Regions from separate parts of the Rouxiella sp. WC2420 genome, predicted to be linked through region 2. Evidence: predicted binding sites of a transcription regulator. Region 2 holds the regulator's gene; each other region holds the start of a gene.
What was found. Region 2 encodes PhoB, which activates phosphate uptake and scavenging genes when phosphate is short. Its sites were predicted from a motif close to CTGTCATAAAACTGNCNNAT; they were not measured.
Positions count from the first base shown of each region.

Region 1: AB3G37_RS17790 (heavy metal response regulator transcription factor) is a predicted target of PhoB. The motif match lies at 2,381-2,400, and genes of this name have one in related genera.
Region 3: glpT (glycerol-3-phosphate transporter) is a predicted target of PhoB. The motif match lies at 3,847-3,866, and genes of this name have one in related genera.
Region 4: ugpB (sn-glycerol-3-phosphate ABC transporter substrate-binding protein UgpB) is a predicted target of PhoB. The motif match lies at 5,261-5,280, and genes of this name have one in related genera.

Region 1 is NZ_CP165628.1:3,842,283-3,849,974, forward strand. Features, by position in the region: gene eptB (kdo(2)-lipid A phosphoethanolamine 7''-transferase) at 1-5, opposite strand, end outside; gene AB3G37_RS17785 (heavy metal sensor histidine kinase) at 242-1,642, opposite strand; gene AB3G37_RS17790 (heavy metal response regulator transcription factor) at 1,635-2,312, opposite strand; gene AB3G37_RS17795 (hypothetical protein) at 2,555-3,175, shown strand; gene AB3G37_RS17800 (cytochrome b/b6 domain-containing protein) at 3,286-3,912, shown strand; gene AB3G37_RS17805 (molybdopterin-dependent oxidoreductase) at 3,905-4,669, shown strand; gene ompX (outer membrane protein OmpX) at 4,801-5,334, opposite strand; gene rhtA (threonine/homoserine exporter RhtA) at 5,813-6,661, shown strand; gene AB3G37_RS17820 (fasciclin domain-containing protein) at 6,819-7,382, shown strand; gene AB3G37_RS17825 (sigma-70 family RNA polymerase sigma factor) at 7,484-7,692, shown strand, end outside.
Region 2 is NZ_CP165628.1:4,263,322-4,271,013, forward strand. Features, by position in the region: gene brnQ (branched-chain amino acid transport system II carrier protein) at 1-1,234, opposite strand, end outside; gene AB3G37_RS19775 (cobalamin-independent methionine synthase II family protein) at 2,158-3,258, opposite strand; gene phoR (phosphate regulon sensor histidine kinase PhoR) at 3,557-4,879, opposite strand; gene phoB (phosphate response regulator transcription factor PhoB) at 4,982-5,671, opposite strand; gene sbcD (exonuclease subunit SbcD) at 5,893-7,131, shown strand; gene sbcC (exonuclease subunit SbcC) at 7,128-7,692, shown strand, end outside.
Region 3 is NZ_CP165628.1:5,018,975-5,026,666, forward strand. Features, by position in the region: gene AB3G37_RS23115 (zinc/cadmium/mercury/lead-transporting ATPase) at 1-1,589, shown strand, start outside; gene tusA (sulfurtransferase TusA) at 1,663-1,908, opposite strand; gene AB3G37_RS23125 (7-cyano-7-deazaguanine/7-aminomethyl-7-deazaguanine transporter) at 2,275-2,964, shown strand; gene AB3G37_RS23130 (DcrB family lipoprotein) at 3,071-3,640, shown strand; gene glpT (glycerol-3-phosphate transporter) at 3,952-5,304, shown strand; gene yigL (sugar/pyridoxal phosphate phosphatase YigL) at 5,387-6,196, opposite strand; gene pldB (lysophospholipase L2) at 6,245-7,237, opposite strand; gene rhtB (homoserine/homoserine lactone efflux protein) at 7,383-7,692, shown strand, end outside.
Region 4 is NZ_CP165628.1:5,004,256-5,011,947, forward strand. Features, by position in the region: gene ugpQ (glycerophosphodiester phosphodiesterase) at 92-835, opposite strand; gene AB3G37_RS23050 (sn-glycerol-3-phosphate import ATP-binding protein UgpC) at 838-1,911, opposite strand; gene ugpE (sn-glycerol-3-phosphate ABC transporter permease UgpE) at 1,949-2,794, opposite strand; gene ugpA (sn-glycerol-3-phosphate ABC transporter permease UgpA) at 2,791-3,678, opposite strand; gene ugpB (sn-glycerol-3-phosphate ABC transporter substrate-binding protein UgpB) at 3,824-5,140, opposite strand; gene AB3G37_RS23070 (PLP-dependent aminotransferase family protein) at 5,412-6,599, opposite strand; gene panM (aspartate 1-decarboxylase autocleavage activator PanM) at 6,878-7,264, shown strand; gene rpoH (RNA polymerase sigma factor RpoH) at 7,381-7,692, opposite strand, start outside.

The DNA.
Region 1 (7,692 bases), 420 kb from region 2:
TACATCAATCAGTAATGACTCTTTTAAGGATTTGATAGCGAATACAACTCGCTCATTCCGAAGTCATTGCCCAGAGAGCACAAAAAGACAACGGATTACTCTATCAGACCCTAGGATTACAGAATCATTCTGCTTCTGTTCATGACTAAAACAAAATAATGTTACGAACTTTACGAAAAACCTATATATCAATGAGATAAATAAGCACAAAAAAACAATTATTTTGTATGTTTTAACTAAATTAGTTTTGCTGACGCGGAAACGAAAGAGTAAAACGCGTTTTACCGCCGGCCAGTGAACTAACCTGAACGCTACCATGATGCAGCGCCATAATAGCCTGAACGATAGATAATCCCAGCCCGTTTGAACTTCCGCCTTCGCTGCGAGAAGGGTCGGCGCGATAGAAACGGTCAAACAGTTTATCAAGCTTGTCGGCTGGAATGGCTGGGCCGGCGTTGTCGACATTTACCAAACTACTGTCCGGCTGATGATCCACCGAAACCTGTACCTCACTGTTTTCGTTACCGTAATTGATGGCATTGGCAACCAGATTACTCAAGGCACGCTGGAAAAGCAGCGCATCGGCAAACACCACGCCCTCGCCCTGGCAGTGCAACCGAATCCCCCGCTCCTCGGCCAGACCTTCAAAATAGTCAACCACGCGCAGCGTTTCATTCGCCATCGACAATGGCGTGATAGTCAGCACTGAGCGGGCATGGGAAGCGCGCGCAAGAAACAGAATATTTTCCACCATCCGTGAAATGCGCTCCAGCTCGCCCATATTATTAGCCAGCAGCGTTTCGTATTCTTCGGTGCTACGAGTCTGATAAAGCGCAACCTGGCAATGCCCCATCAATGCGCCTACCGGCGTGCGGATCTCGTGGGCCAGATCGGCAGAAAACTGGTTAAGCCGCTGATAACCCTCCGCCAGTCTGTCCAGCATCTCGTTGAATGAGTGAATAAGCTGCTGCAATTCCAGCGGTGCTCCTTCTTCGCTCAATCGGGTAGATAAACTGGTCGGGTGAATTTCGGCAGCTTCCTGCGCCATTTTCTGCAACGGCCGCAGCCCGCGACGGATAACGATATAGCCCAGCCCGGCAATCAGCACATAGGCCAACAGCACCGAGGCAATAATTTCCCAGCGAAAAGCCACCAGCATCCGAGTTTCCCCAGCCATGTAATGCCCTGCCAGAATCTCCACAGTTTGGCCATTTCTCATCCGCACGTCGGCTGCGGCATAGCGCACCGGTATATCATCCATAGCCAAAATATGATGAACACTTTGTAAAGTGAGATCCTGGCCATCAGCGACAGCAGCGACCTCAGGCAACACGATATGACCGGGATTAACATTGATGATCGGTGACTGCCCCACCAGTTTAAAGCGCAAAATATCCTGCTCGTTGCCAAGCATGTTTTCGAATAATCCAGGATTTTGCGTCAGCTGCGTCAAAGGAAAGCTGTTACCCAGCAGTTGACGGAAATACTGCACACGACCCGCAACCTGATAGTCGGCACGGCGCACCATCTCTTTTTCCATCGCGTAATAGAGATAAAAACCTACGCTGCTGACCACCAGAGCGGCTATCAAGGCAAACAGCAAGGTTGAACGCAGGGTTAGTGAAAAAGTCGGTTTACTCATAATCACGTACTTCGCAGACATAGCCGATACCGCGAACGGTATGGATCAATTTCACATCATAAGGACGGTCAATTTTACCGCGCAGGCGTTTCACCGCCACATCAACCACGTTGGTGTCGCTATCAAAGTTCATATCCCAAACCTGTGAAGCAATCATGGTGCGCGACAGCACTTCGCCCTCGCGGCGCATTAATAAATGAAGCAGCATAAATTCTTTGTTTGTTAATGGGATAACCGTTTCCTGACGCGTCACTTTACGCCTCAGGACATCAAGATGCAGGTCAGCCAGCGAATAAGTGTCGGACTCACGCACCGTACCGCGTCGCAGCAGGGTACGCACGCGAAGCATCAGCTCGGTGAATGAAAAAGGCTTCACCAGATAATCGTCAGCGCCCAGCTCAAGGCCGCGGATCCTATCCTGCACTTCATCGCGAGCAGTGAGAAACAGCACCGGTACTGCGCTTTTCTTGCGCAACACTTCCATCACCTGCCAGCCGTTTAGCCCAGGCAGCATCACGTCGAGGATAATCGCGTCATAGCCCTCTTCCAGCGCCATAAACAATCCGTCGGCACCGTTTCGCGCCAAATCTACGCGATAACCCGCCTCACTCAGCCCCTTTTTCAGGTAATCGCCAGTGCTGACGTCGTCTTCGATAACCAGTATCCGCATTAGTGCCTCTGTTCACTGCTATTCTTAATAAAGTCTATCAGTTCTGTCAGAAACCTTTGATGACAATATTGTCATCAACTTGTCATCAGCAGGTCCCTGTTTGTCGTTCACTCTTACTATTATTAGTAAACAGAGTTAAACCAAGTAGCTGTTTTTCTTGGGTGATGCATTACCTGCTCTTTCCTCGATGGAACGAGCTTTGACTTCCTGTCAGTTTCTCATACGAAAATTTGGAGAGTAATATGATTAAGTCCTCACGCCTTGCCGGTCTGCTTTTATCTTCGCTGCTGATGACCAGCGGTGCTTTCGCAGCAGATGCCAGCAACGTTATCAAACCTACTCGTGGCACTATCGACTCAGTGACGCCAACGTCTCTGGTTCTGACCACCCGCTCTGGCGACAAGCTGGACGTTAAATTGACTGACCAGACTAAAATCACTCAGGTTACCGAAGGCAAACTCACTGATATCAAGGCAGACAGCTTTATCGGTACTGCGGCAGTTCCTCAGGCCAACGGCACGCTGAAAGCGCTGGAAGTTCACGTTTTCGCACCAAGCCTGCGCGGCAGCGGCGAAGGCTTTAACCCGTTTGAATCTGCCGATGGCAAAATCAACACCATGACTAACGGCACCGTCGGCAAGCTGGTTAACAGCAATGGCCGCACCCTGACCGTTAAATATCAGAACGGCGAAAAAACGGTAATCGTTCCAGATAATGTTCCAGTAGTTCTGCTGGCGCCGGGCGATCGTAGCCTGCTGAAAGCGGGTGCTCACATCGTTCTGTTCCCGGTTAAAGATGCGCAGGGCGCACTGGCAGCTCGCGGTATTGCAGCCGGTAAAGATGGCGTAACCCCACCGATGTAATTTGGCTTTTGTCATTGATAACTAGTTATGATTAACAGCTTCGGTCCGCCTCCCTCACGTGTCTGCGTTTCAGGGCGGATCGAAGCTGACCTCCCTCCAAGGACACTCTGATGCGTAAAAAAAGAATCCATCCCTGGCCGGTGAGAGTTTGTCATTGGGTCAATCTGCTGGTGATGATTGGCATGGTGATGAGCGGTTGGGGTATTTATAACGCCGACCCCATTTTCAGTTTTACTTTCCCGCAAAGCGCCACGCTGGGCGGCTGGCTGGGTGGCAACATTGGTTGGCATCTGGCGGTGATGTGGGTATTGGCAGCCAATGGGCTGTTTTATGTTCTCTGGGGGCTGTTTAGCGGTCACTTTAAACAACGATTTTTTCCGTTTACTCCCTCCTCCGTATGGCATGATTTTGTCGGCGCTTTGCGCCTGCGTTTGTCGCATAAATCAAACCAATACAATGCGGTGCAAAAGCTGATGTATGTTGGCGTCCTGCTATTGGGGCTGTTGCTGGTGCTTTCTGGGCTGTCAATCTGGAAACCGGTGCAGTTCAGCGGACTCGTTTATCTGATGGGTGGCTTTACCATTGCCCGTTACGTTCATTTTTTTGCGATGAGCGGCATTATGCTGTTCGTTATTGTTCACGTTGTCATGGTGTTACTGGTGCCTAAAACCTTGCCTGCCATGATTACCGGCGGCAAAGCCGTGGCAAATAAACCAGGAGACAGCGCCGATGACTGATGAAAAAAAGCGTCCAAAAATCATCCTCGAGCCGGATCAACGCAAACAGTTGGTTAATATTCAACGCCGTCTGATGATTAAATCCGGCCTGACTCTTGGCGCAGTTTCCATGCTTACCGGCTGTAACATGCAAGACGGCGATGAAGTCGATAAAGTGTTATGGGCCATGTCGCGCTGGAATGATCGGGTTCAGGGATGGCTGTTCAGCGGGCAAAAGCTGGCACAAACTTATTCAGCAGACCAAATTACCAAACCGTTTCGCTTCAATGCTTATTATCCCGAATATAACGTTCCGGAAATCGATATTCCCAACTATCGGCTGGAAGTCTCGGGCAATGTGCAAAAGAAGGCGCCATGGACGCTGGAGCAGCTGCAGCGCTTACCGCAAAGCAGTCAGATCACTCGACTTATCTGTATTGAAGGATGGAGCGCAATTGGGCAGTGGAGCGGCGTGCCGCTGAAAACTTTTCTGGAAAACATCGGCGCCGACCTGAACTGCAAATATGTCGGTTTCAAATGTGACGACCGCTACTATTCCAGCATCGATATGGCCACGGCTTTGCATCCACAAACCATATTGGCGCTCGATTTTGGCGGTAAACCGCTGCCACCGGACTTTGGCTATCCTTTGCGCCTGAGAATGCCCACCAAGCTCGGTTTTAAGAATGCCAAACACATCGGAGCGATTTTTGTCACAGATAATTATCCGGGTGGATATTGGGAAGATCAGGGTTATAACTGGTATAGCGGGATTTAAAAGGCGGTTTCAAGACTGTCCAGAACAGAAATCATAGAACGCCAGAATAGAAAAACCGCCCCTGAAGGCGGTTTTTTTTCGAAGCTGGATGGTCGGTATTATTATAACTTAAGACCATCAAGTTTCGGCAATTAGAAGCGGTAACCAACACCAGCGATCCAAGTACCAATGTCAACGTTTTTAACACGGCTCTGCTCGTAAGAGAAGTCCAGTGCAACGTTTTCGATTGGGTTGAACTGCAGACCAGCGCCGTAAGCTACGCCACCGTCAGTGTGACGATTTTTTTCACGGTCGATAGAAGAAGCATTACCAACCTGTTCGAATTTACCAACACCCATACCCACTAAGCCATAAGCACTGACCCAGTCGTTGATACGGTAAGATGGACCTACGGTTACGCCGTAGTACTCACCTTTCTGGTAGTCATTCTCAACAGGTGAATGTGATTTGTTAAGATAGGTCAGGGAGCCAACAACGCCCCATGGGGTGCTTTCGAACTCGTAGCGGTATTTCAAGTTGAAACCTTTCGCTTTGTTCACAACACCTTGCGCATCACCCTGTGCATAACCTACAGAAACAGTGCTGGTGTTATCAACCGCAAACGCAGTTGAAGTGCTTAAAGCTACTACGCAAGCTAATGCGGAAAGACATGCAATTTTTTTCATAACCACCTCAAAAAAGGGAACCAAATTAACCTTCACCATTAAAATATAACAAAAAGTTCCGTGAAACTCTGCCTCGAATAAGATGTCCAATGCATCAAATGGTGTAACAGATAGTTTCCAACACCACTTAACTTGTTATAATTTAACGACTTTATTGACTAAAAATTATAAGACAAACTTATTGAACTTTTTCATATTAGCAGATAATTCTTAATTATTTGGATAAATATTCATCACTTACTGAGTAAAATTGTCCGAGTTTGGCCTTAGTCACCAATTTTTTTTACAATCTGCCCACACTAATACTCCAAAGATTTTGTCTTGCCAGTACAATGACGGCGTTGATTTGCTCTCTTTACCATGTATGGACACAGAATCTTTGAAAAATAATTCTTTAGAAAACCAGACAGGTTCTTCAGCGCTTGAAGAGACTGCGCTCAGTTCTGTAAAAGTTCACCATCCGCTGATTGCCGTCGCGATGATCCTCATAGCTATGCTCTCTTTACAGGGAGGAGCCGCTTTGGCGAAGTCTTTATTCCCTCTGGTTGGTTCTCAGGGAGTGACGGCGCTGCGCCTCGGCATGGGATCAATTATTCTATTGGCTTACTTCAAACCCTGGCGCCTGCAGATGCGCGGCGGCAATATTCGCTCGCTGCTTATTTACGGGCTGGCGCTGGGTTGTATGAATTATACCTTCTATTTGGCAATTCGCACGGTGCCGTTGGGAATCGCAGTGGGTTTGGAATTTACCGGGCCGCTGGCGGTGGCGATGTTCTCCTCGCGCAAGCCCGTTGATTTTGTCTGGGTGCTGCTGGCGGTAGTCGGATTATGGTTCCTGCTGCCAATTGGACACAGCGTTTCAGGCATTGATCTAACCGGGGCCTGCTTTGCATTGATAGCGGGCGCTTGCTGGGCGGTTTATATTCTGGCGGGTCAACGTGCTGGCAGCAGCTATGGTCCTGGAACAGCTGCCCTGGGTTCAACCATTGGCGCATTGATATTCTGCCCCATAGGTATCATGCAGGCGCACAGTGGGCTGTTTAGCCTGGAAATTCTGCCTATCGGTCTGGGTATCGCCCTGCTCAGCTCCGCCCTGCCATACTCGCTGGAAATGATGGCGCTGACTCGGCTACCGGCCAAGACTTTTGGCACGTTAATGAGCATGGAACCCGCGATGGCGGCATTTTCCGGCATTTTGTTTCTTGACGAAATTCTAACCCCGACACAATGGCTGGCGCTGGTCGCCATTATCGCGGCTTCGGCGGGTTCTACGCTGACCGTGCAGAAGAAGAACAAAATTCGCGCTATTAAAGTTGATCCGCAGTAAACCTTTGCGTAACTAAGATAATGAAATCATGAGATTGCAAAAAAGATCGAAAATAGTTCATATATTTCGATCTTTTTTGCATCCAAAACGCAGGGTTGATTCGTATGTATTGATGTCAGGCAAACATCTTACCGACTCAACCTTAAAGGATTACATCATGAAAACATTTATCCGTACCGCTCTGTGTGCTTCAATTTTGTTCAGCACCGCGTCAATGGCGGCAATGATGTCAGATAACACCACCATGGTGGGTGGCGCTGCAATGTACCCGTCAAAAAATATCGTTGAGAACGCCGTCAATTCTAAAGATCACACCACGCTGGTTGCCGCTGTGAAAGCCGCAGGCCTGGTTGATACACTTTCCGGCAAAGGTCCTTTCACCGTATTTGCGCCAACCAACGCCGCCTTCGCCAAATTACCCGCGGGTACCGTAGACAGCCTGGTCAAACCTGAAAACAAGGCAATGCTGACCAGCATCCTGACTTATCACGTAGTGGCCGGTAAATATGAAATGAAAGATTTAGAAAAATTGCTGAAAAAAGGTGGCGGCCACGCAGAACTTAAAACGGTAAACGGCCAGGCACTATGGCTGATGAGTAATGGCCCACACAATATTCAATTAAAAGATGCTAAAGGCGACATCGCCAATATCAGCACTTATGACGTAAATCAAAGTAACGGTGTTATCGATGTTATCGATACAGTATTAATGCCTAAGTAAATTCAGTCTCCTATAATAATAAGCGGTATTCCCGTTGGAATACTGCCGGGGGAATGCAGTACCGCCGGTGTGCTGCATTCTCTAGTATTCAGGAAGAACGAATGAAAGACAGCGCCTTTGAAAATCCACCCGGCGATGGTGAACTGCATAAGCAACTGATGCAGGCCATGGCTAAAGGGGACCGTCAGGCTTTTGAGCAACTTTACCGTTTAACCTCCCCTCGCCTCTTTGCGGTTGCATTGCGCATGCTGCGCCGACATGCCTGGGCCGAAGAAGTCCTGCACGATAGCTATATAACTGCCTGGAACCG
Region 2 (7,692 bases):
AGGACAAACCTTGCTCGGCCAGCGGCAAATGAGCAGTCCATTCCGGCAGGCTGGCAGCAAAGTTGGAGCTTTTGATACCGTCAATAATACCGAAAATCAGGCTGACCAGCATCACCGGCGCGATAATACGGGCGGTACTATTCCACCAGCGCAGGGTAAAGCTCAGAACAACCAAGGCGATGCACGGTGGATAAATAGCGGTCAGAATCGGGATTGAAATCTGAATCAGGTGGCTCAGGCCAAGGTTAGAAACCAGCATCGAGAACAGGCCCAGAATAAATACCAGCGTCTTGTAAGACAGCGGCAGATATTGCGAGAAGAACTCGGCGCAGGCGCAGGTCAGGCCAACCGCCGTCACCATACAGGCGATGAAGATAAGCGCTGCAAGGAAGAAGCTACCGACACCGCCAAAGGTCTGCTGTACGTAGGTGTGCAGAATAACAGCACCATTTTGCGCCTGTGGTACCAGCGATGCGGTGTTAACGCCGAGCTTGAACAGGCTCAGGTAAACCAGCAGCAGGCCCAGACCGGCAATCAAACCGGCTAAAACAGTGTAGCGAGTCAGCAGCCTGGCGTCGCTTACTCCGCGAGAACGTGCTGCGTTAACAATGACAATACCGAACACCAATGCGCCCAGCGTATCCATAGTCAGATAACCATTCACGAAACCGTTGGAGAACGGCTGGGTTTCGTAAGCCTGAGTGGCTGGCAGCGGTTGACCGGCAGGCCACAGCACGGCAGCAATACCCAGGATTGCCAGCGCAACAATTTTCAGCGGAGCCAGAATATGGCCTACAGTATCGAGCAGGCGGCCCGGATAAAGCGAAATTCCGATCACCAGCACGAAGTAAATCAGGCTGTACACCAAGAGCGGAGTTGCGCCGTCACCGGTTAACGGTGCAATCCCAACTTCAAAAGAAACCGTTGCGGTACGAGGCGTGGCGAAAAGCGGACCAACGGCCAGGTAGCAGACAGTCGCCAATAACAGACCCGCCTTGCGGCCAATTGGGGTGCTCAGCGCATCAATACCGCCACCGACACGAGCAAGAGCAATCACGGTCATCACCGGTAGACCGACGGCAGTGATCATAAAACCGAGTGCGGCCCACCATACGTGGTGACCGGCCTGTAATCCTACCATCGGAGGGAAAATGATATTTCCCGCACCGACAAATAAGGCAAAGGTCATAAAGCCCAATGCCAGAATATCTTTGGTTTTTAACTGATGACTCATGATGATGTCGTGATGCCTGTGCAAAATGAATAAAAGTGTCCGCTGCTGGCACTCGGCATAAACTTGAGGAAGTTGCCTGACGATATGAAAATGACTTTTTTATGCAGGGGGAATGCGAGTGCAGCGGCGTTAAGGTACGCTTTTATAGTGCATGAAGGCAAGTCTCGATCCTAAAAGCAGAATCTTAAACTGGATTTGAAACGCTGAGCAGTAAAATTCACTGGATTTAGCTAAAAAATCACCACATGATACGTATGATATTTGAGCAATCAATGCCAACTTTGCGCTTTAATTAAATGAAAAGTGCGTGAAACTGCCGTGAAATGGACGTTTCACGCACAAAAATGCGGGTTATTTTTAACTAAATAGCAACAGTCAGCTTTGTAAGCGCTAAATTAATGATCTTGCAGCACTATTAAATGCACAAAGAGCTTGAGTCTCTTATAAATCTGATAGTCAGATTTGAAGATGCTTAAAAACAAAAACCCGAGCGACTTTTAGAAATAAGTCACTCAGGTTTGGAATATTTTCATTCTCAACACCAAAAGCGCAGAGATTTCGAATTAGAGCAAGGCAGCAAGCGAGTTCATCCCCAGGAGCTTACACAGGTAAGTGACTGGGGTGAACGAGGGAGGCGAACGCCGCTATAGCATCAAAGATCAAACTGTTGCCAAAGCGCAGAGATTTCGAGTTAGAGCAAGGCAGCAACCGAGTTCATCCCCAGGAGCTTACACAGGTAAGTGACTGGGGTGAACGAGGGAGGCGAACGCCGCTATAGCTCGAAAAATCAAGCTTTTACCAAAGCGAAGAGATTTCGAGTTAGAGCAAGGCAGCAACCGAGTTCATCCCCAGGAGCTTACACAGGTAAGTGACTGGGGTGAGCGAGGGAGGCGAACGTCGCTGTAGCCCGAAAGATCAAGCTTTTACCAAATGCGTTCAGCCAGATCGACAACTAACTTGAGTTTGTCCCACTGCTGCTTGTCGCTGAGACTATTGCCTTCTTCGGTGGACGCAAAACCACACTGCGGGCTTAGGCAGATCTGGTTGATATTCAAGAACTCAGCCGCTTCGGCGAGTCGCGCCTCCACGTCTTTTGCCAATTCAAGATCGCCGGTTTTAGTGGTAATCAGGCCCAGAACTGCCTGCTGCTGGCCGGGCTTGATGAAGCGCAGTGGCTCGAAACCGCCGGCACGCTGGTTGTCATATTCCAGGAAGAAACGGTCGATATTTACAGTACCGAACAGGATCTCTGCCACAGGCTCGTAGCCGCCTTCTGAAATCCAGGTTGAACGGAAGTTACCGCGGCACACGTGCAGACCGATGATTAGGTCTTCCGGCTTGCCTTCGATAGCCTGATTCAGCACCCGAGCGTAGGTTTTCGCCAGCTCTTCCGGATTATCGCCACGGGCAATGATCTGCTTTTTCTGGTCTTCTGAGCACAGGTACGCCCAAACGGTGTCATCCAGTTGCAGGTAACGACAACCGGCGGCGTAAAACGCCTGGATAGCGTCGCGGTAAACTTGAGCTAAATCGTTGAAAAAGTCTTCCTGATTTGGATACACGCCTTTAACCGCATCACGGTTGAAACGGAAGTGCATCACGCTTGGGCTAGGGATAGTCATTTTAGCTACCGCATCGCCACTGATGCTTTTCAGAAAGCTGAAATGTTCAATCATCGGGTGATCGCCAAAGGCAATCTTATCAACCACTTTGATACTGCGAGATTTGGTCTGCACGCCGTTGAACTGAATGCCCTGCTCTGCATCATAACCTTCAACGCCCTGCAGACCCTCGAAGAAGTCAAAGTGCCACCACGCGCGGCGGAATTCACCATCAGTGACCACTTGCAAACCGGCTTCGCGCTGCTGCTCAACCACGCGGCGAATTTCGCTGTCTTCAACCGCACGCAGCTGCTGAGCATCGATTTCACCGGCTTTAAACTGCTGACGTGCTTGCTTTAGCGCTTCTGGACGCAAAAAGCTACCAACGACTTCGGCGCGATAAATTGGGTTTGATACTGACATTATGAACTCCTGGCAAAAGCCCCGACGAACCTGTCGCCGTGACATTGATTAATGGGTAGCACGACATCCCGGAGATTAGTTAACAATGTTAATAATACCGAGAAGTTACATTAGACATCTGGATGTCTAAACGGCTTTAAATCTATGCTGCCATGAATAGTGTTCATCACCAAACGAGGAATTCTCACATCACATGAAATAAATTCATGATCGGGCGTCACAATTTCACGTTGCCCAAAGTGTGAACTGATTAAATAAGATTAAAACGGACCATCGCTGATCCGTTTATCGTGAAGATTTAATGCTTAACGCGGTGATGGTGAGGCAATTGAGGAGCATCGACAATCAGTCGATAAGGCAATGTGAATAGAAACCGCGTCCCTACCCCGACTTCGCTTTCTATATCCAACTTTGAATGATGATGACTGAGCGCATGTTTGACGATAGCCAGCCCCAGCCCGCTGCCACCGGTCTGCCGTGAACGCGCCTTGTCTACACGATAGAAACGCTCGGTCAGCCGGGGAATATGCTGTGGTGCAATGCCCGGGCCGTTATCGCTGACCTGAAACTGTGCGCCCTGCGCGGTCTGCTGCCAGCTAACTTCAATGCGCGTGCCCGCTGGCGTGTGATTGACCGAGTTATACACTAGATTCGAAACCGCACTGCGCAGCTGCTCGTCGTTGCCATAAACTTTAAGCTGTTCATTGATTTTGAATACAATTTCATGGCGACCATTGCTTAGCGTCTGCACCTCGCGCTCCAGCATGCCCAACATTCCTGGCATGTCGACTTTCTCCTGCAAATCAATGTTGGTTGCCGCCTCGATACGCGATAAAGTCAGCAACTGTTTAACCAGCCCGTCCATGCGCCGCGTCTGTTCCTGCATAGTATCCAGCGCTTTACTGCGGAACGGCTCCTTCAGCGCCTCGTCGTCCATCATCTCAAGATACCCTTGCAACACTGTCAGCGGTGTGCGCAGTTCATGGCTGACATTGGCAAAGAAGTTTCGACGAGCGCCTTCCAGCTGGCGCATCTGGGTGACATCACGCGCCACAATCAATAGCTGCCCTTCCGAATACGGCATGACTCGAAATTCAACGTAGTGATTGTTATTAAGGTGCAAGTTAAGCGGACGGGTAAAGTCGCGGCTCTGGATCCAGACGCGTAGTTCGGGATAACGCAGCAGGTTAAACAGGTGTTGGCCGTTGTCTTCCGGCCAGCGGAAACCAAGCAGTTCCTGTGCCAGGCCGTTGCACCAGAAGATATTGCCTTCTTCCGTCGTCAGTACCACGGCGTCAGGGAGGGATTCAGCTCCGCTGCGGAAGCGTTTAATCAGCAGCGCCAGTTCGCGCCTTCTGCGCCGGTTACGCATCTGCATCTGATTAAGGCCATAAAATAGCGGTTCCCAGCTCCATAATCCGCTGGGAGGAGTAATACTTCGGTCAAGCCACAGCCAGTGTGAAAGTTTAAGCTGATTAAAATAATTCCAGCCCAGAGCCGCCACTAAAGAAGCCAGCAATAACCAGGGCAAATAGCCAATAAAAATGGCTAATATCAGCGCCGGACAGCAAAACATAAATAATTCGCCGGCCAGCCGACTCCACGATAATCGTTCTAGCACACAGTATCTCCGCTGTGAGTGAAAGATATAACATCATCAATTCATACCCAATATATTTCACGATGCCCGTAAAGGTGCAACGTGAAATAGCTGAGGTATTAATTAATAGCGGGTTGAGAATCTATAACCCGTTCCACGCACCGTTTGGATCATACGGTCATGACCGCTGGTTTCCAGTGCTTTGCGCAGGCGGCGGATATGTACATCCACTGTACGATCCTCGACGTATACGTTAGTGCCCCAGACGTTATTGAGCAACTGTTCACGGCTGTAAACGCGCTCGGAATGGGTCATAAAGAAGTGTAGAAGCTTGAATTCGGTAGGCCCCATGTCCAGCGCAAGCTCGTTGGCCATCACACGGTGCGAGGATGGATCCAAGCTTAACCCTTTCATATCAATAACTTCTTCGACCGCCATTGGTGAGATACGACGCATAACTGCTTTAATGCGCGCCACTAACTCTTTAGGCGAAAACGGCTTGGTAATATAGTCATCCGCGCCAACTTCCAGCCCGCGAACGCGGTCTTCTTCTTCGCCACGGGCGGTCAGCATCATCACCGGAATATCGCGGGTCAGCGCTTCGCGTTTTAGATGTTTAATAAACTGAATTCCGGATCCACCGGGCAACATCCAATCGAGTAAAATTAATTCCGGGTAAGGTTCAATCAAACGATTGACCGCCGAATCGAAATCTTCAGCCTCAATGGCTTGATAACCATTTTGCTCAAGCACAAAACAAACCATTTCACGGATCGGTGCTTCATCTTCCACAACTAATATGCGTCTAGCCATTTTGATAGCCTGCCAAATAAGTTAGCGAACTTAATTTTGATTTCGGGCGCCATTATGCGTCAGTTTTGTGACAGATTTATGAAAAACAATTTCGAGTGTAATTAAGTGTAGCCAAGCCGTCATATTAAGTTCAGGCACATGACATGGTTATGATTTTTCGGGGACAGAGAAGGTCGTGGGCGTTTATACTTGCCGCCTGTTACAGCCACCGCGAGACCCCCATGCGACTGATTCACACCTCTGACTGGCATCTCGGCCAGTACTTTTTTACCAAAAGCCGTGCGCCTGAACATCAGGCTTTTCTTGACTGGCTAATCGGACAGGTTGAACAGCATCAGGTCGATGCGGTGATTGTCGCGGGGGATATTTTCGATACCGGCTCGCCGCCAAGCTATGCGCGCGAACTGTATAACCGCTTTGTGGTGAACTTACAGCAGACAGGCTGCCAGCTGATTGTGCTGGCGGGAAACCATGACTCAGTCGCTACGCTGAACGAATCTCGCGAGCTGCTTTCCTGCCTCAATACTCAGGTGATCGCGACTGTCGGTGAGGATATTTCTCGCCAGGTGATTACCCTGAAAAACCGCGAGGGTCAGCCGGGGGCAATACTTTGTGCAATCCCGTTTTTACGCCCGCGCGATCTGCTGGCTAGTCAGGCAGGGCAATCCGGTAGCGAAAAACAGCTTGCATTACAAGAAGCTATCGCCGGACATTATTCAGCGCTTTATCAGGCAGCCTGCGATCATCGCCAGCATCTCGGCGTGGCGGTGCCGATTATCGCTACCGGCCATCTGACCACTGTCGGTGTAACCACTTCCGACTCGGTGCGAGACATTTATATCGGTACCTTAGACGCCTTCCCCGCTCAGGCCTTCCCGCCGGTAGATTACGTGGCGTTGGGGCACATTCACAAAGCGCAGAAAATCGCCAGGACCGAGCATATTCGCTACAGCGGCTCGCCAATCCCCCTGAGTTTTGACGAAGCCAGCAATGAAAAAAGCGTTTATCTGCTGGATTACACCGCCGATCAACTTAACAGTATTGAAACATTGGCGATCCCGCGCTCTCAGCCGATGGAAATCATTAAGGGCACACTGGCCGAGATTGAAAAACAGCTGCAGTCCTATGAAAAAAATCAGGAAACGCTGCCGGTTTGGCTCGATATTGAAGTCGCGACGCAGGATTATCTCAGCGATATCCAACGGCGTATCCAGCAGCTTACCGATCCGTTGCCGGTGGAGGTCGTGCTACTTCGGCGCAGTAAAGAGCAGCGTCTGAGCGGTCTGTTACAGCAAGAGAAAGAAACGTTGAAAGAGCTTAGCGTCAGCGAAGTGTTTGAACGCCGACTGGCGCAGGAAAATACCCCTGAAGAGGGCCGCCAGCAGCGGATACGCACCCTGTTCTCGCAGGTGCTGGAACAGGTCGAAAACGGCCATTCTGCCGGAGAAACCAGCCAGTGAAGATCCTGTCATTACGATTAAAAAATATCAATTCACTGGAAGGTGAATGGAAAATTGATTTCACCGCCGAACCCTTCGCCAGTAATGGACTTTTTGCTATTACTGGCGCAACCGGGGCCGGTAAAACCACCCTACTCGACGCAATTTGCCTGGCGCTGTATCACCAAACGCCGCGCCTGGATGTGTCTCCGAGCCAGAACGAATTGATGACCCGCCATACCGCAGAATCGCTGGCCGAGGTCGAGTTTGAGGTTAAGGGCGTAGGCTATCGCGCCTTCTGGAGCCAGCGCCGGGCGGGTAACTCGCCAACCGGTAATTTGCAGGCACCAAAGGTCGAGCTGGCACAACTGGCCGACGGCAAAATTCTCGCCGACAAAGTACGCGATAAGCTTCCGGCGATTGCCGAGCTGACGGGGCTGGATTTTGGCCGTTTTACCAAATCGATGATGCTCTCTCAGGGGCAGTTTGCCGCCTTCCTTAACGCCAGGGCCAACGAACGAGCCGAACTGCTGGAAGAGCTGACCGGCACCGAGATTTATGGACGACTGTCTGCACAGGTAT
Region 3 (7,692 bases), 760 kb from region 2:
TGCTGCTGTTTATGGTCGGTGAAAAGCTTGAAGCCTTTGCCGCCAGCCGCGCGCGCAGTGGTGTCAAAGCCCTGATGGCACTGATCCCCGAAAGCGCCCAGAAAATGGTCGCGGGTAAATTGCAGACGGTGCCAGTTGCCAGCCTGCGCCCTGATGATGTTATTGAAGTCTCGGCCGGTGGCCGTTTGCCGGTGGATGCCGTATTGATGCAGGCCGCTGCGAGCTTTGATGAAAGCGCGTTAACCGGCGAGTCCGTTCCGGTCGAACGCCAGCCCGGCGAAAAAATTCCGGCAGGCAGCCTGTGTGTTGATGCGGTTGCGCAGCTCAACGTGTCTTCTGCGCCGGGCAAAAGTGCCATCGACCGCATTTTGCAGCTGATTGAAGAAGCAGAAGAACGCCGCGCACCCATCGAGCGTTTCCTCGATACCTTTAGCCGTTATTACACTCCGGTTATCATGCTGATGGCGCTGCTGGTGATTATCATCCCGCCGCTGGCGATGGGTTTAGCTTGGGAAACCTGGATTTATCGCGGGCTGACGCTGCTGCTGATTGGTTGCCCTTGCGCGTTGGTGATTTCAACCCCAGCCGCGATTACTTCTGGACTGGCGGCGGCAACACGTCAGGGAGCGCTAATAAAAGGCGGTGCCGCGCTCGAACAGCTGGCGCTGGTTGAGACTATTGCATTGGACAAGACAGGCACGCTGACCGAAGGCAAACCAGAGGTCACCGACAGTATCGCATTAGCCGATATTTCGGTATCGCAGCTGCTGGCAATGGCCGCAGCCGTGGAGGTCGGCTCGCATCATCCGCTGGCCAAGGCGATTATCGAAGCTGCCACGGCGCAACCGCCTTTGACTGCCGAACGTCGTCGAGCACTAGCTGGTGTGGGCGTTGAAGGTTGGGTACACGAAAAACGGGTATTGGTCGCTGCCCCCAAACATTTGCCTGAAAATACCTTGACGGCCACAGTGGTTGCGCAAATTACCGAGCTGGAGTCGATGGGTAAAACCGTCGTCGTGATTGTTCAGGATGAGCGCCCGGTTGGGCTGTTGGCGATGCAGGACAAACTGCGGGCGGACGCTATCAGCGCGTTGGCGGACCTTAAACGATTGGGAATTGAAACGGTGATGCTGACCGGCGATAACCCGCTGGCCGCACAGAGTATTGCCGCCAAACTGGGCATCGACTTCAAGGCAGGTCTGCTTCCGGCAGATAAAGTACGTGCAGTGGCCGAGCTTAGCCAGAACCGGGTTACAGCAATGGTAGGTGACGGCATCAACGATGCACCGGCGATGAAGGCCGCGCGTATAGGTATTGCGATGGGCAGCGGCACCGACGTGGCGCTGGAAACTGCCGATGCGGCCCTGACTCACAATCGCCTCGGTGGTCTGGCACAGATGATTGAGCTTTCACGAGCAACGCGGGCTAACATCCGCCAAAACATCACTATCGCTCTGGGTCTAAAAGGGATTTTCCTGGTGACGACGCTGATTGGATTGACCGGTCTTTGGCTGGCGGTATTAGCAGATTCGGGGGCAACGGCCTTGGTCACGGCCAATGCGCTGCGGTTACTCAGGAAAAAATCATAAAATAATCAGGTCAGAATGCTGGACTGTTTAAAATCTAAAAGCACTGGCGTGGTTATGCGTCGGTGCTTTTTTATTACAACCCTTTTTTCAGCAGGTAGCGATAAGGCAGCTGTTCAGTGTCAGAGGCTACTAAGGTGTGTTCCATAAAACGGCAGAAGCCAGGAATATCGCGGGTAGTTGCCGGATCGTCGGCCAAAATCAGCAGGGTTTCACCGTCGTTCATTTTACGCACGGTTTTGCGCACCATCATTACCGGCTCCGGGCAACGCAGGCCGAGCGCGTCTAACTGGTGGTCGGGATGGTCAAATACGTCGTTCATGGTGGCGGTTTCCCCTTTCTGATTCACCCTGTTTAAGCCGCGACAGTTTAACTCGCAATTTAAACGACGCAAGCGATGTTGTACCCCAAAGCCCTTGGCGCTGTAACAAGGCGGCAAGCGAGTGAATCCCGATGAGCTTGCATTTAGTAAGTGATTCGGGTGAAAGAGCGAAGCCAACGATGTTACAGCGTCAAGGGGGCAGGATAGTGTTGCGCAAACGAGGTGGGAAGGATAGTATGCGCGCCGCGGTAGCAAATTCGCCGTTTTTAGTACAATATTTAGCCCGCACAGCACTCGTCGCATAGGGCAAGATGCAGCAGGCGTTATTGGGTTCCCTCACCCCAACCACTAAAAAGGTCACAATTTATGTATTCCTTTACAGCTCAACAGCGGTTTTCCGCGTTGATATGGCTTTCGCTATTTCATATCGCCATCATTACTTCCAGTAATTATCTGGTGCAATTACCTGTCTCCATCTTTGGTTTTACTACCACTTGGGGCGCTTTTACCTTTCCGTTTATCTTCCTGGCAACCGATCTGACGGTGCGTATTTTTGGTGCTCCCCTGGCGCGGCGGATTATTTTATCGGTGATGGTGCCTGCGCTGGTGATTTCATATTTCATCTCCGCGCTGTTTTATCAGGGAAGCTGGCAGGGCTTTGCTTCGCTGAGTAGTCTCAACGTTATGGTGGCGCGCATCGCAACCGCCAGCTTTATGGCTTACGTGTTGGGGCAAATCCTTGATGTACAAGTGTTTAACCGCCTGCGTCAGCGCAACAGCTGGTGGGTAGCGCCCACGGCGGCAATGTTCCTCGGTAATATCAGCGATACTCTGGCGTTCTTCTTTATTGCTTTCTATAAAAGTAGCGATGCGTTTATGGCCCAGCACTGGGTTGAAATTGCACTGGTAGATTACAGCTTCAAATTGCTCATTTGTCTGATTTTCTTCCTGCCGATGTACGGTATGCTGCTCAACGTCCTGCTCAAGCGCCTGGCGCAATCAGGTAAAGGCGAACCCGTAGCGTTTCATGACGACACAAAAGCCGCCAATATCTGACTTGCTTTTCGCCCGTGAATAGGTTGCCATAAAGGCCGTGAAGTCAATAATCTACATCCGTCACGCGTTGGCGGATGTAAGGTGCGTGAAACTTAAAGGAAGCCCTATGCACAAATTAGCCAAGTTTATGGGAATAACGCTGCTGGTTGCCGGTTTGGCGGCCTGCGATGGCAAAACTGATGATAAAACAGCATCAGCAGACAAGGGCGCAACGCCAGCCGCTGCGGCTGCCGCAACTAAGCAAATTAGCCTGCTGGATGGCAAACTCACCTTTGCATTGCCAAACGGCATGAGTGACCAAAGCGGCAAGTTGGGTACTCAAGCCAATAACATGCACGTTTATGCCGATAAATCCGGGCAAAAAGCAGTGATCGTTATTCTCGGCGATTCCACACCAGACTCGCTGGAAGTTATTGCCAATCGACTGGAACAGCAGCAGCACGATCGCGATACCAACCTGCAAGTTGTGACCAATAAATCGATCCAGGTAAATGGTCAAACTCTGCAACAGTATGACAGCGTGATCAACTCTGCCGGTTCAAAAGCCTATTCTTCTATTGTGTTGGCGAAAATTGACAACCAGCTGATGACCATGCAAATCACCCTGCCTGCCGACAATCAGCAACAGGCACAAACTGATGCCGAAGCGATTATCTCAACGCTTAAAGTTCAGTAATATTAGCGGCAATAAACGCGGAGCCTGCCTCCGCGTATTTCGTCCTTAAAATCCCGCCTATTTTCAACACACCCTCACATTTCGCGCAAAATCGAACGTAAATGCGCATATAAATCCTTAAAACGTGATCTCATCCCGCCAATTCATGCGCATTAATATTTCAAAGTGTTAATAAATCCGGCAGAATCGCCCCGACAGTCATATTTCTGCAACATTACTGTCATAAAGCAGATTCCATCTTCGTGTGTCGGATCCGTAGGATGCTCGTTATGGAACATTTCAATACCTATGGAAAGCACCTCGGAGGCATCATGCTTAGTATTTTCAAACCGGCCGCGCATATCGCGCCAGTGGACGATACGCACGTCGATCCACTCTACCGCCGCCTGCGCTGGCAGATATTTATCGGCATTTTCTTTGGTTATGCGGCCTACTATCTGGTGCGTAAAAATTTTGCTCTGGCGATGCCGTATCTGGTTGAACAGGGATTCTCACGCGGCGATCTTGGGCTGGCGCTGTCAGGCATTTCCATCGCCTACGGTTTCTCCAAATTTATTATGGGTGCGGTCTCCGATCGTTCTAATCCCCGCGTTTTTCTGCCTGCCGGGCTGATCTTATCCGCCGTAGTGATGCTTTTTATGGGTTTCGTGCCCTGGGCAACGTCAAGCATTGCCATCATGTTCGTATTGCTGTTCCTTTGTGGCTGGTTCCAGGGCATGGGATGGCCGCCATGCGGACGAACTATGGTTCACTGGTGGTCACAGAAAGAGCGCGGGCGCATCGTTTCAGTATGGAACTGTGCGCATAACGTCGGTGGCGGCATTCCTCCCCTACTGTTTCTGCTCGGCATGGCGTGGTTTAACGACTGGCACGCCGCGCTGTACATGCCGGCATTTGCCGCTATCGCGCTGGCAATTTTTGCTTTTGTAATGATGCGCGATACCCCGCAATCCTGTGGTCTGCCGCCTATCGAAGAATATAAAAACGATTACCCGGCCGATTATGACAAAGCTTCGGCCGAGCAAGAACTGACGGCAAAACAAATCTTTATGCAATACGTGTTGCCCAACAAGCTGCTGTGGTACATCGCACTGGCCAACGTATTTGTTTACCTGCTGCGTTACGGCATTCTCGACTGGTCACCGACCTATCTTAAGGAAGTGAAGCACTTTGCACTCGATAAGTCTTCCTGGACCTATTTCCTCTATGAATATGCCGGGATACCGGGCACTCTGCTTTGCGGTTGGATGTCAGACAAAGTGTTCAAGGGCAATCGCGGGGCCACTGGCGTGTTCTTTATGACGCTGGTGACAATCGCCACTGTGGTTTACTGGCTTAATCCCGTGGGAAATCCCGGCGTGGATATGGCCTGCATGATCACCATCGGCTTTCTGATCTACGGGCCGGTAATGCTGATTGGCCTGCACGCGCTGGAACTGGCACCGAAAAAAGCAGCAGGAACGGCGGCTGGTTTTACCGGCCTTTTTGGTTATCTCGGAGGATCGGTCGCAGCAAGCGCGATTGTTGGTTACACGGTGGACTATTTCGGCTGGAATGGTGGGTTTATCGTGATGATCGGCGGCTGTGTGCTGGCGGTGATTTTGCTCGTAATGACTATGCTGAGTGAAAGCAAACACAAAGCGGAACTGGCTAAACGCAGTTAGTCATAAAAAAATCAGATAATGAGCCGGAAAAACAAAGGGCCGCGAGTTGCACAACTGACGGCCCTTTTTCGTAAGCGAAGTATTAACGCTCGCTGTTCAGATACATTTTACGCAGGTAATGCGGCACGGCGTCGTCGGCGTTGGAGCCGATAATTTCCGCCTCCGGCATCGCCGCTTTTAGACGCGGCAGTGAACCGCTCATCAAACAGCCTTTACCCGACATGTTTAGCATCTCAAGGTCGTTCATGCCGTCACCAAAGGCGATACAGTCTTTCAGAGTATAGCCCATCAGCCTGGAAACTTCTTCCAGCGCGTGGCCTTTCGACACGCCACCGGCCATCACTTCCAGACATACCGGCAGCGAGAAGCTGACATTGACCCTGTCGCCCCAGCGCGCGTTAATCGCCTGCTCCAGCGGGATCAATTTTTCGTGATCGTCGCAGGTAAAATACACCTTGGCAATACCGTCAGTTTCCAGCAGGCCCGGCTGATAGATCTTGTACTTGAAAATCGATTCTTTGAAAAAGTCTTCCTGATCGCGACGATCGCGATTCATGTGCCAATCGTCGTTGCGGTATACATTGGTCAGAATATCGGGATTTTCGTGGACAATGGCGAAGAGATCTTCGGCGATATCCGGGTCGAGATTATGGCTAAAAATCAATTCGCCGTCGGTGTTGTGTACGCGCGCACCGTTGGAGGTGATCATGTACGCGCTGATGCCCAGAGCATCGCGCATCTGTGCAACGTCAATGTGATGACGTCCGGTGGCAAACACAAAGTGAATATCCCGCTGGGTTAATAGTTGCAGGGTCTCTTTGGCGAAAGGGCTCAGGGAATGATCGGGTGACAGCAGCGTGCCATCTAAATCGGATGCAACAACATGATACATAACGTTAGGTTCTAACCTCTGATGGAGTTGTGCGCGGTAGGCCGCGGTTTAAGTTCGTCGCGCATAAAAGCGCATGATGGCGTCTAACGCCTTTGCCCGCATATCGTCCCGCTCGAACAGGATCTCATGGCGTGCGCCTTCGATAACCAGCGGCTTACCCCCAACGCAGGGGTGTCCGGCAATGGCCATGGCCTGACAAAAAGCAGCATGCGACCTGTTATCGACAACGTGGTCTTCACCTGCCTGCAATAACAACAGTGGCGTAGTAATATTTTTGGCTTGTTCCAGAATCTTGACGCCTGCCTGAATGCTTTCGCGCACCCAATGGTAGGTCGGCCCGCCCACCCGCAACTCGGGATAATCGGCATAAAAACGCTGATTACGACGATAGCGCTCGCGGCTGTGGGTCAGGCGATTGACCACAAACGGCAGTGGCCGCCAGGTGCCGGTACCCAGTGCGTAATTATTACGATAAAGCGGACGCCGTTCAGCCCAGTTAAGAATATTGCGCGTTAGCCAGTCCGGTGTGCGCAACGAAATTCCTGTCATCGGTGCGCAAAGCACTGCTGCATCGAAGTTTTTAGGTTCACTGGCTAAAAACAGTGCCATGATCGCGCCACCCATCGAATGAGCCAGCGCAAACTTTTTAGCATAATTGCGCGGAGCGATCTCGAGCTTATAAAAGGTCGATAAATCTGACACGTAGTCGTCAAACTTGTCGACATGCCCCAAGTGCGGATCTTTAAGTAATCTTCCTGAACGGCCTTGGCCACGGTGGTCAAGAATCATGACGTCGTAGCCACAGTTAAACAAATCGTAGGCCAGCTCAGGATATTTTACGTAGCTTTCGATACGCCCGGTGGATATAAAAATGACTTTGTTATGACGAGCGGAGCAGAAACGCACGTAGCGGATCGGGACGTTATCAACCCCGTTAAACTCGGCTTCTTCGCGTGTGCGCCAGAAATCCAGCAAGGGTCCGGTAGCAAAGGCTGAAAAGCCGTATTCTCGCGTTAACCAGCGATCGTAATTTGATGGCATCGACTGTCCCAGAACAAAAATACCGCGTGGAGAAATAAGTTGTTTTCAGGCCGTAGCGCATTAATAAGCAATAGCGTATTGTGCCACAAAAAGACGGTTCTCAATAGATTTCAAGCTGCAGAGTCAGCATTAAGGAAGAAGTAAAATGACAGTAGATTGGTGGCTGACGTATCTGCTCACAACCTCGATTTTAAGCCTTTCACCGGGTTCTGGTGCCATTAACACCATGAGTACCGGTATCAGCCACGGTTATCGCGGTGCGGTCGCCTCTATCTCCGGATTACAGCTCGGCCTGTCGATTCATATCGTGCTGGTGGGTATCGGTCTTGGCGCGCTGGTGTCACAGTCGCTGCTGGCGTTTGAAATTCTGAAATGGTGTGGGGCGGCGTATCTTATCTGGTTGGGGATCTGCCAATGGCGCGCAGCGGGAGCTATCGACATGAACGCGCTGGCCA
Region 4 (7,692 bases), 740 kb from region 2:
TAGGCGCTCACTGGGTATTAAATTTGATACTACATTTAATACCCAAGTAAATTTAAGCCTCTGTAATCAATCGCTACCGTTTATGAAGGCTTTAAACCGCGAAATCAGGGCCGATAAGATCGATGCGATCGGTGCAGATGCAGTCCACGCCCCAGTCCAGCAGCAGCCGCGCTATTTCCGGGCTATTTACGGTATACACCAGAATGCGCAGACCTGCCTGATGCAGGCTCTCAACCCGTTCTTCAGTCAGCTCTTTATGATTGATATGCAAAGAAACGCAGCCCAGACGCGAGGTGAGCGCCTGCCAGTTTTCATCCCATTTATCCAGCAATAGACCACGCGGTAACTCAGGCACAGCAGCCTGTGCAGCTTCAAGAGACGGCACATCAAACGAAGAAAGCAGCGGGGGAACTGGCTGACCACGCCATAATTCAGCCGCCGCCAGCGCCACTTTTTCACCTGTTTCATACGCCAGCCCGGTGGTGCCTTTAATTTCGATGTTGGCCATCATGCCGTATTCGGCACAGCGCGACGCAACCTCAGAGAGCAACGGCAGTTTTTCTCCGCTAAAGCTGGTGCTGTACCAACTGCCAGCATCGAGCTGCACCAGCTTGTCCCAGCTCAGCTCACCCGCTACGCCCCAGCCATTGCTGGTTCGATTCAGGGTGTCGTCGTGCAACAGGAAAATCTCGCCGTCCTGTGCCAGCTTGGCGTCAAACTCAATCATGCTGTGACCGAGGCGAGCCCCGGTATCAATTGCTGCCAGGGTATTCTCAGGCGCTAGCGAACCGCCGCCGCGATGAGCCACAATGCGTGGATAAGGCCAAACTGTCATTTTCACTCCATCCGTAATCCGCTTTTCGAATCAAAAAAGTGTAGCGCGTGAGCGGGTAAAACCAAACGTAAATACGTGCCGCTAGCCGGACAATTTTCGTGAGAGAGTCTGACCACCACCCCACTTCCAGCCCAAACCCCGTGCGCCAGGTTATCCGCGCCCAGCAGCTCAAGGTTTTTTAGCTCCATTGGAATGCCACTGTGCGGATCATTGGTTAGCTGAATATGTTCAGGTCGTACACCCAAGGTCAATTCACGACTGCCCCATTCTGGTCGCGCCTTTGGCAATGGGAGTTCATAGCCGCCCTCCATCACCAGAGACGTGCCGTCGGTGGTCAGTTGACCCGGCAATAAATTCATCGCCGGAGAGCCGATAAAGCTGGCGACAAACAGGCTGGCGGGACGCTGATAAACCTCGGAAGGCGTACCGATTTGCTCGGCAATCCCTTTGTTCATCACGATAACCCGTTCGGCCAAGGTCATGGCTTCCACCTGATCATGAGTCACATACAGGCTGGTGGTGCGCAATCTGCGATGCAGCTGTTGCAGCTCGAGGCGCATCTGCACGCGCAATTTGGCATCAAGGTTTGATAACGGCTCGTCGAACAGGAAAACTGCCGGTTCTCGCACGATGGCGCGCCCCATTGCCACGCGTTGACGCTGGCCGCCGGAAAGCTCACGCGGCTTGCGTTTCAGCAACGGACCTAATTCCAGTATGCGCGCCGCTTCCTCAACGCGCGACTGAATCTGCGCCTTGCCAAAACCGCGAATTTTCAGGCCATAGGCCATGTTGTCGTACACGCTCATGTGCGGATACAGTGCGTAATTTTGAAACACCATCGCAATACCGCGATCTTTCGGCTCAAGATTGGTCACACGCACGTCGTTGATATAAATATCACCGCTGGTGGTGCGTTCGAGGCCAGCTACCATACGCAACAGCGTTGACTTACCGCAGCCGGAAGGGCCAACCATCACGATGAATTCGCCGTCAGCGACATCCAAATCGATAGTCTTGATTATCTGGTTTTGTCCGTCGTAGGACTTGGTCACTGCCTGGAGTTTTAAATTTGCCATGTTTATTGTTTACCAAATGAATCGTTTACCAAGTTAATCATTTCTCGCTGTCTACCAGGCCGCGCACAAACCAGCGCTGCATCAGGAGTACCACCGCCAAGGGTGGTAATAACGTCATGATCATCGCAGCCATTACCTGATTCCACTGTGTTGAGCCGTCTCCCGAAGAGATCATGCTTTTAATCCCCGCCACCGCCGTGCCCATCGAGGCATCGCTGGTGATAAGAATTGGCCACAGGTATTGGTTCCAGCCGTAAATAAAGGTGATGACAAACAGCGCCGCCAGATTGGTTTTCGAGAGCGGCAGGACAATGTCCCAGAAAAAGCGCATTGCTCCAGCGCCGTCGATGCGCGCCGCTTCCAGCAACTCATCCGGCAGCGTCATAAAGAACTGGCGAAACAAGAACGTAGCCGTGGCGGAAGCCATCAAAGGCAAAGTCAGGCCGGTGTAGCTGTTAAGCATGTGCAGATTGGCGATCACTTGTACTGTAGGAAAAATACGCACCTCAACCGGCAGCATCAGTGTCATAAAGATCAGCCAGAAGAACAGGTTACGCAGCGGAAAACGGAAATAGACAATGGCGTAGGCCGACAGCATCGAAATCGAAATCTTGCCGATGGTAATTGCCATCGCCATGATAAAGCTGTTCAGCAACAGCGGGCCAAATGCCGGGCTGCTGCCGCCTGCGCCCTGTGACCAAATAGTCCGTATATTTTCGAAAAAGTGCCCGCCCGGAACCAGACTCATCGGCACTTCAAAAATCTGTTTGTTATCGAGCGTCGCGGCAACAAAGGCCACGTACAGCGGGAATAACACCAGCAGCACGCCAATAATCAGCACCAGGTGACAGAAAATATCGAGACCTCTTCTGTTTTCGATCATTGGTAACGCACCTTACGCTCAACGAAGCGGAACTGAATAAATGTCAGGGCGATCACCATGACCATTAATACCACCGACTGTGCGGCAGAGCTTGAGAGGTCGAGCCCGGTGAAACCCTCACGATAAACCTTGTAAATCAGCGTTGTTGTCGCCTGTACCGGACCGCCTTGCGTGGCCGCATCAATTACCGGGAAGGTATCGAAGAAGGCATAAACCAGATTGACCACCAGCAAGAAGAAACTGACTGGAGAAATCAGCGGCAACACCAAATTAAAGAAACGACGAATTGGGCCAGCGCCGTCGATGGCAGCGGCCTCGACCAGCGAACGTGGAATCGATTGGAGCGCAGCGAGGAAAAACAAGAAGTTATAGCTTACCTGCTGCCAGATAGATGCCAGTACTACCAGGAACATCGCCTGTCCGCTGTTCTGTGCGTGGTTCCAGTTATAGCCGAGCGTGCCAAGGAAGTGAGTGATCAGCCCTAATCCAGGACTAAACAGAAACATCCAGAGAACAGCAGCCACGGCGGGCGCTACGGCATAAGGCAGAATTAGCAAAGTCTGATAAATACGACTACCGCGGATTACGTGATCCACCATCGCAGCGAGCAGCAGCGAAATACCCAGGCCGAAAAACGCCACCATGAAGCTGAATTTCAGCGTGGTGTAGAAAGAAGCGAGATAGTAGGGGTCCTGGAACAGCTGCTGAAAGTTGGTAAATCCAGCAAACTGGCTCGATATACCAAAAGGATCCATGGTTTGCACGGAATACCACAGTGCCTGACCGGCGGGCCAGAGGAAAAAGATCGCCGTAATCAACAGCTGAGGCAAAACCAGCACATACGGCAACCAACTACAGCCAAACCCGGGACGGTGTGAACTCATAGGAATTACTCATAGAAACTAAGGGCTGAAAAGGGCAACGAAGATCAACGATGGCGTGACCAAACTGTTCAAAAGAACAATGCGTAACAACGGCTGTCGAGATTCATTGTTACGCACTGCCCTATTGATTTGGCAACGGTCGTTGTTATTGCTTAACAGAGGCTTCAAAACGGCGCAGCAGCAGGTTACCGCGCTGTACTGACTCATCAAGCGCCTGTTTTGCCGTCTTCTGGCCGCTCCATACGCCTTCCAGCTCTTCATCTACGATGGTACGGATTTGCGGCATGTTGCCCAGACGCAGGCCTTTGGTAAACGGCAGCGGCGGTTTGTTCATCATCTGGCGAGTTGCAACGTCAGAACCTGGGTTCTTGTCATAGAAGCCCTGCTGTCTGGTCAGCTCATAGGCGGCAGTGGTAACCGGGAGATAGCCCGTTTTTTGATGCCATTCCGCGGCAATTGCCGGAGTTGTCAGGAATTGCAGGAACTCGGCCACGCCTTTATAGGTCGCATCATCCTTGCCTTTCATCACCCACAGGCTGGCACCACCGATAATGGCGTTCTGCGGCGCGCCTTTCACGTCAGCGTCGTAAGGCATCATGCCTACACCATAGTTGAATTTGGCATACTGACGAATATCGGCCAGCGAGCCAGATGAGGCGGTAGTCATCGCGCAATCGCCGTTGTAGAACTTGGCAGTAGACTCATCCTGACGACCAAAATAGGTGAACTCACCTTTCTTGTTCATATCTTCCAGAAACTGAATGTGTTTGATCTGCTCTGGCTTGTTAAATTCCAGAACTGCGTCGGTGCCGTCGAAACCGTTATTTTTGGTCGCCACTGGCAAACCGTGCCAGGCGCTAAAGTTTTCAATCTGGATCCAGCCCTGCCAGCCGCTGGCATAGCCGCACTTCATGCCGGCCTCTTTCAGCTTGGCGGTGTCCTGCTCCAGCTCTTGCCAGGTTTTTGGCGGCTGATCGGGATTCAGACCCGCTTTCTTAAACGCGTCTTTGTTGTAGTACAGCACCGGCGTGGAGCTGTTGAACGGCTGAGACAGCAGACGACCCTGAGAGTCTGAATAGTATCCGGAAACCGTTGGCACGAATTGGGAAACGTCTTCTTTCAGGCCCGCGTCAGCGAACACTTGATAGACCGGCTTGATCGCTTTACTGGCCATCATGGTCGCGGTGCCCACTTCATAGACCTGCAAAATCGCCGGAGCGTTGCCGGTGCGATAAGCAGCAATACCGGCAGCCAGATTCTGGTCGTATTTGCCTTTATAAACAGGAACAATTTTTACGTCAGGATGCGTTTGGTTAAAACGATCGGCCAATGAGTTGACCTCTTTGCCTAACTCGCCGTCCATGGAATGCCAGAAAGGAATTTCCGTGACGGCCAGAGCGTTGGCGCTGAAAGCCAGCATCAGTGCTGCACCCAGAGCCGATTTTTTTAAATTGTTAAACATGCCTGTCTCCTGAATTCTGCCGGTGTTTGAATTTGTAATTGCAGAGAAGTAATGGAAGTTAAAAAACTTTTTTATTCGGGAGCTAACATGACACGGCTAAATGACAGAAAAATAACCGTTAAATGACAATAACGTGACAGCAGAGTGAAACGCAGATGACGGGAAGATGGCAAAAAAGAAGCGCATCGGGTTAGCGATGCGCCTTAAGTTATTTATCAGTTTGCACTAAGGTTAACCGCCTCAGTGAGACAGCCAACCTGTTATCTCGGTTTTACAGCGCGCGTTTCAGGCGGGCAACGGCTTCATGCAGCTGCTCTTCTGTCGCGGTGGCGAAGGAGATACGGAAAGTCGAGTAATCCGGATTATCCGAGAAGAAGAACTCGCCCGGCACGAAGACTACGCCCTGCTCGAGGGTTTTCTTCATCCATTCGGTACAGTTACGCGGCTCGCGGAATCGCGCCCACAGGAACATACCGCCTTTAGGATATTCGAAGGTCAAAACGTGGCCAAGCTCGCGTTCCAGTAACTCGGCCAGTAGGCTGCATTTCTTTTTGTAGGCAGCACGGATAGTTTCAATCTGCTTATCCAGTCGACCCAGCCCCAAATAATATTCCGCTACAGTTTGCGACAGTGAGCTAGCGTGCAGGTCGGCGGCCTGTTTGATGATCGCCACTTTATTCAACAGCCATTGCGGCATGATAACCCAGCCAAGACGCAGGCCCGGTGCCAGAATTTTGGAGAAAGTTGACGTGTAGATGATGTTATCTGCATGGCCGTATTGAGCATGCGAAAGCTCGTAAAGGGTCGGCAGGCGCTCGTCCGTGAAACGAAGCTCGCCATACGGGTCATCTTCAACGATCAGGAAATGGTGCTCGGCGGCCAGTTTTACCAGCTGTTCGCGACGCGCCAAACTCAGCGTCACGCCACTTGGATTGCCAAAGGTCGGTACTAAGTAAACGCCTTTGATTTTTCGGGTTTTCAGCACTTCGGCCAGTTCGTCAACCTTCATGCCGTCGCCGTCAGAACCAACGGATACCAGATTTGCTTCAGCCAGTTCCAAGGTTTGCAGCGCGGCCAAATAAGTTGGGCGCTCAACAACGAACACGTCATCCGGGTTAACCACCGCGCGCATCACCAGATCGAGCGCCTGCTGGGATCCGGCGGTCACTACGATATCTTCCGGCGTGGCAACAATGCCGCGACCTTTGCACAGCTCGGCAATGCCGACGCGCAGTCCGTGACTGCCTTCAGTCAGGCCGTATTGGAATGCTAGCTCAGGCCGCTCGGTAATCGCCAGTTGGGTAGCTTGCGCCAAACCTTCAAAATCGAATAGCGCCGAAGAAGGAATACCTCCCGCCAGTGAAATAACGCCTTCCATTTGGCTTTGCTTGAGCAATTCCCGAATAGCCGAACTCTTGAGCCTGGTCATGCGGGCGGCGAGTAAACCTTCTGTGTTCATTTAATGTTCCCGGTCGTGTGCAAAATTGATAAGAATGTGAGCAAAGTTAATTTATAGATAAACAAAAAACCGCAAAGCACTTAGCGTGCGGTTTAATAGATTTAACACAGATTTTTTTGGAATCAACAATCTTTATCACACTAGCAGGCAAGCGGCACTCGCTGCGCTGGGTAAGCAGCTTACCAAACGCAAATTTCCTTGAAAAAAGTCAGGTAACGAATCTGGGGTGATCAGGTAAACTGTCACCGTCCTTTTTCCCTAAAAATCTGCATCTCATCATGAAATTAACCATTGAAAGACTCGACGCATTAACTGATCAGGATAAAATTGATTTAGCCAAAATCTGGCCGAATCAACAGGTCTCCGATTGGCAAAGCGAGGGCGATCTGAAGATAATTTTTGCCGCTCGTTTTAATGATCGCCTGCTGGGTGCAGTAAAAGTTTTTATTAGCGGCAAGGAGGCTGAATTAAACGATTTATGCGTGCGTGAAGTCACCCGCCGTCGCGGTGTCGGGTTGTATTTGCTGGAAGATTTGCAGCAACAGTTGCCTGAAGTGCGGGATTTCTCAATGCAGGCAGTGGCTGATAAACCGGCCTTAGACGCTTTTATGCGCGCCTGCGGATTTGAATTAATAGCAGACGGCTGGCATAAAACACGGCATTGATTCTGCGAGTAATTTTTATCTCAAGCGGCAAGGCGACTGTTTTTTCGGCAAATTGTAGGTATAAAAAAAGCGACCTCAAGGTCGCTTTTTACTTTGCATTTGTCTGTATTATCGCATCAGGCTTCGATCGCTGTGCGCAGCTTTTTCATCGCATTCTTTTCAAGCTGACGGACACGTTCGGCGGAAACACCATACTTGTCGGCCAATTCTTGCAGCGTCGACTTGTTGTCGTCGTCGAGCCAGCGGGCACGAATAATATCCTGGCTACGCTCGTCCAGACCTTCCATTGCGAAAGTCAGTTTATCGGCGGCGTTACTTTCCCAGTTATCTTCTTCGATGCTTTCAGCAAAGTCAGAGCTTTTATCCTGCAGATACAGCATCGGTGCCATAGCCTGACCATCGCGCGGCTCTTCGTCCGGCGTTGGATC